Regions from separate parts of the Bacillus sp. WC2503 genome, predicted to be linked through region 1. Evidence: riboswitches for the same ligand, from Rfam matches in the RefSeq annotation. Region 1 holds a riboswitch; the other holds the start of a gene.

Region 1 (2,484 bases):
TTGTCTTAGGACTTACAGCGAAAATATTTGGAATTAACATTTTCCAATTCTTTAAGATTTTAAAAGACGAGCTGATCTTAGCGTATTCTACAGCAAGTTCAGAAACAGTTTTACCGAAAATCATGGAGAAAATGGAAAAGTTCGGTTGTCCGAAAGCAATTACATCTTTCGTTATTCCGACAGGTTATTCATTTAACTTAGATGGATCAACTTTATATCAAGCAATTGCGGCTATTTTCTTAGCACAAATGTACGGTATTGATTTATCTATTTCTCAACAAATTACATTATTACTTGTATTAATGGTTACATCAAAAGGTATCGCAGGTGTACCGGGCGTATCATTCGTTGTATTATTAGCAACGCTTGGTACAGTAGGTATTCCAGCAGAAGGTTTAGCCTTTATTGCAGGTATTGACCGTATTCTAGATATGGCTCGTACAGCAGTTAACGTTGTAGGTAACTCTTTAGCAGCTGTAGTTATGTCTAAGTGGGAAGGTCAATATGACGCTGAAAAAGGACAAGCCTATTTAAAAGAGATATCTGAAAAGGGTCAAGCAGCTTAATTATAATATGAACAAGCTCTCACATAATATATGTGGGAGCTTTTCTATATATAGAAGAGGAGCGGGCGTAATGAAACGTAAATATGGTGACGGTTCTTCGTGGAAGCGACTAATAGAGAAGGATTATATGGTTAAGCAAGTAGAAGAGGGCATGCTAGGAATACTGGACATAAAAAAGGTGAGAGAACCTAGTTATAAAGAATATGATGGTAAAGAAATTTGTGTCGCAGGTAATGAGTATACGTGGATTCAGTATTTCATAAAAGGGAAAAACTTTGCGATTACAGCTATGTTAGATAATAAGGGGAATTTAGTACAATATTATATTGATGTGACGAAAGAATACGAAATAGACGACCGGGGTTTACCGTATTTTGATGATTTATATTTAGATGTAGTGCTATTGCCGAATGGTAAGATGTATGTATTGGATGAAGATGAGTTAGAGGACGCTTATAAAAATGGTGATGTTACAAAGGAAGAATATGAATTAGCCTGGCAAACAACGAAATGGATCATGGAAGCCATAAACAATAGTGAATTTTATTGGATTTCAATATTAGATAAAGAAATCAAAAAGTTAAAATGATTGGTGTATTCATATTTTTGTATAATTACCAAAAAAATCTATACAAAAAATAATTGACTTTTGTTTTGTAAGCGAGTAAAGTTAGGGAAGAAATTATTATTAAAAAATAAATATGAAACCTTCTTATAAAGAGAGGCGGAGGGACTGGCCCTACGATGCCTCGGCAGCGGACTCGATTTTAGAGTGCTGTGCCAAATCCAGCAAGCATGTGCTTGAAAGATGAGAAGAGCGTTCCTTATAGATGTATAAGACCTCTTCTCGTTGGAAGAGGTCTTTTGTTATTCATTAAAAAAAGGTTGAAACTAGGGAGAGATGGTACTTTGAAAGAAACGAGAGGAAATGGTTTAGCTTTATTACCACTTGGGATATTTTTAGCGCTATTTATTGGTTCTGGAATTATTACGGGTGATTTCTATAAATTGCCGATACTTGTAGCGATTTCAATTGCTGTAGGAATTGCTTTGGTGATGAATCGTAAAGAAAGTTTTAATGTGAAAGTAGAAAGATTCGCTAAAGGTGCAGGAAATCCGGATATTATGATTATGGTATTAATTTTTGTACTTGCAGGTGCATTTTCTGAAACAGCAAAAGGAATGGGCGGAGTAGACTCAACTGTTAATTTAGCGTTAACTATTTTGCCACCAGGATTTATCGTAGCTGGAATTTTTGTTATAGGTGCGTTTATTTCATTAGCGATGGGAACTTCAATGGGAACAATTGCAGCGTTAGCACCGATTGCTGTAGGTATTAGTGGACAAACTGATATCTCAATTGCACTTACGATGGCTACTGTTGTTGGTGGAGCGATGTTTGGTGATAATTTATCATTTATTTCAGATACAACAATCGCAGCTGTTCGTTCGCAAGGAACAGAAATGAAAGATAAGTTTAAAACGAACTTTTTAATTGTATTGCCAGCTGCTATTATTACAATTGTACTATTAGTAATAATTACTTCAGGAAGTGATACGCAGGTTAAAGCTCATAGTTTTGATTGGATAAAGATTTTACCGTATGCAGGAGTACTTATTACCGCGCTACTTGGCTGGAATGTACTTATTGTGTTAACTGGTGGAACTGTATTATCTGGCGCTATCGGTCTTATAGATGGAAGTTACACGTTGGAGAGTTTCTTTAAAAGTGTAACGACTGGAATGGGCGGTATGATGGAGTTAGTATTACTTGCTATTTTAATCGGAGGTATGGTTGAACTAATTCAATATAATGGTGGGATTCAATATTTAATGAATCTTTTAACGCGTAATATTCGTTCGAAAAAAGGCGCAGAGTTCGGTATTGCTGGTTTAGTGAGTATGACGAATATGTGTA
Region 2 (2,484 bases), 1.7 Mb from region 1:
TTCGGGTTCTCGTTTTAATATTATGTCTGGTTTAGTAGCGATGCAAATGATGTTAATCGGACTGCTAGATGGTGTGCAATCGATCGGTGTGGTTACGCCTTACAGGGCGCAGTCACGCTTTTTATCAACGTGTATCAGGGAAATGTTGCAGAGAACGAAATATCAAAACATACCAGTATTAGCGGCGACAGTTCATAAGTTTCAAGGTTCTGAAAGAGATATGATGATCTTTGATACTGTTGATAGTTATCCACAAGAACGACCTGGTGTGTTATTCTTTGACCATAAAAACCATCGCCTCGTCAATGTAGCAGTAACGAGAGCGAGAGGGAAGTTCATTCAATTATCGGATTGCCATTATATGCGTAAAAATCTTTCGAGAAAACAAGCCTTATCACAATTAACAGCTCATATAGAACGTCACGGGGATGTGTATGATCGCACGACATCCAGACAATTATGGGAGCGGAAAATATCGAAACGATTACGCTGGTTTATGGAAATGAATCTGGAGGAAACGAAAGGGCTATTAAAAGATATTTTAGCTGCAAAACGAAAAATCATTATTTCACTTCCAAGTACGAAGCAAGTAGATAAACGAGTATGGCAAGCGTTAATGCGTACAAATGCACAAATAACGGTTTATAGTGATGGACCAGTTCCGTTAAAAAACGTAAAGTTACAAAGACAAAATAAAGCATTCCCATTTGTATTAATCGATGATGAAATCTTTTGGGCAGGGGCACCACTCACATCTCAAATGATGTTTGAAGGTAGTACGGAATTTCCGTACATATGTGCAAGACTACAAGCACCTGAGACAATTGGTGTATTAAAAGGATTTTTAGATATTCGGTAAATTCGGATAGGAATTCCTTGACTTTTGCTTGGGATGAACTTAGAATGAAAATAATTTAATACAATTTTATGAAAATTCTTATCACGAGAGGTTGAGGGACTGGCCCTATGACACCTCGGCAGCGGATTCTTTACGAATACTGTGCCAATTCCAGCAAGGTAACTTGAAAGATAAGAAAGAAGCTCATTTTGACTGTATATACAGAAGCCTCTTTCTATCCTTTAGAAAGAGGCTTTTTTACGTGAAAATAAAAGGAGGAAGAAAAATGGGAGCGACAAGAGTAACGTCACAAAGAAAAACAATTGAAGAGAGCATAGAAAGAAATAAGGAAAAGTACATAAAAACAAGTCATGATATTCATGCGAATCCAGAGATTGGTAATCAAGAATTTTATGCATCAAGAACGTTAAGTTTATTACTAGGTAGTGCTGGTTTTCAGCTGCAGCATAATATAGCTGGGCATGAAACAGGTTTTATCGCACGAAAAAGTTCAGGAAAACAAGGACCAGTTATCGCATTTTTAGCGGAATATGATGCTTTACCAGGACTCGGTCATGCGTGTGGTCACAATTTAATTGGCACAATTAGCGTTGCAGCAGCAATCGCATTATCAGAAACGCTTGAAGAAATCGGCGGAGAAGTTGTCGTGTTTGGAACACCAGCAGAAGAGGGCGGGCCTAATGGTAGCGCAAAGTCGAGTTATGTAAAAGCTGGGTTATTTAAAAACATTGATGCGGCGCTTATGATTCATCCGAGCGGAAAGACAGCGACGACGAACCCTTCACTAGCAGTCGATCCACTTGATTTTCATTTTTACGGAAAAACAGCTCATGCCGCAGCTTCACCTGAAGAAGGGATTAACGCATTAGATGCGGTGATTCAGCTTTACAACAGTATTAATGCACTTCGCCAACAACTTCCCTTAGACGTGAAAATTCATGGCGTCATTACAGAAGGCGGAAAAGCACCTAATATTATTCCTGACTATGCCGCAGCAAGGTTCTTCATCCGTGCAGCTACGCGAAAAAGATGTGCGGAAGTAACAGAAAAAGTAAGAAATATAGCACAAGGAGCAGCGTTAGCAACAGGTGCAAAAGTAAAAATTCATCAATTCCAAAATGAAATTGATGAACTACTCGTAACAAAAACATATAACGACATCGTAGCGGAAGAACTAGAACTACTAGGTGAAGAAGTAAATCGTAAAGAAAGAATCGGCATCGGCTCAACCGACGCCGGAAACGTCAGCCAAGTCGTACCGACCATTCACCCGTACATTAAAATAGGTCCAGATGACTTAATTGCGCATACGAATGAATTTAGAGAAGCAGCCCGTTCAGAATTAGGAGACAAAGCGCTAATTACATCTGCAAAAGCATTAGCAAATACGGCGTATCGATTAATTACGGAAGAAGGGTTGTTAGAGAAGGTGAAGGAAGAGTTTAGAGAGGCGCAGAGGAATCAGGGATAAGGGGATTAAGGTGCTCTTTTCGAATAACAATCTAATTAATAAGTAGAGATATCAAAAAAGAACATTGAAATATCAATGTTCTTTTTTGTTTACTAATCATTGATTTTGTTGGTTTTTCTCATAAAGGAAAAACTTTTACTGTTAGCAGGAGATA

What was found. A riboswitch is a leader RNA that binds a small molecule or an ion and turns the genes downstream of it on or off. The one in region 1 is predicted to bind S-adenosylmethionine.
Region 2: it holds a riboswitch for S-adenosylmethionine, as region 1 does, so the genes downstream of both, ACUN26_RS12555 (M20 family metallopeptidase) here and ACUN26_RS03920 (Na+/H+ antiporter NhaC family protein) in region 1, are expected to answer to the same signal.

The regions. Positions count from the first base shown of each region.
Region 1 covers NZ_JBQYMD010000001.1:723,329-725,812, forward strand. Annotated here, with positions in the region: gene gltP (glutamate/aspartate:proton symporter GltP) at 1-566, shown strand, start outside; gene ACUN26_RS03915 (DUF402 domain-containing protein) at 637-1,155, shown strand; SAM riboswitch class I at 1,276-1,381, shown strand; gene ACUN26_RS03920 (Na+/H+ antiporter NhaC family protein) at 1,476-2,484, shown strand, end outside.
Region 2 covers NZ_JBQYMD010000001.1:2,452,242-2,454,725, reverse strand. Annotated here, with positions in the region: gene ACUN26_RS12560 (AAA domain-containing protein) at 1-859, shown strand, start outside; SAM riboswitch class I at 935-1,036, shown strand; gene ACUN26_RS12555 (M20 family metallopeptidase) at 1,125-2,330, shown strand.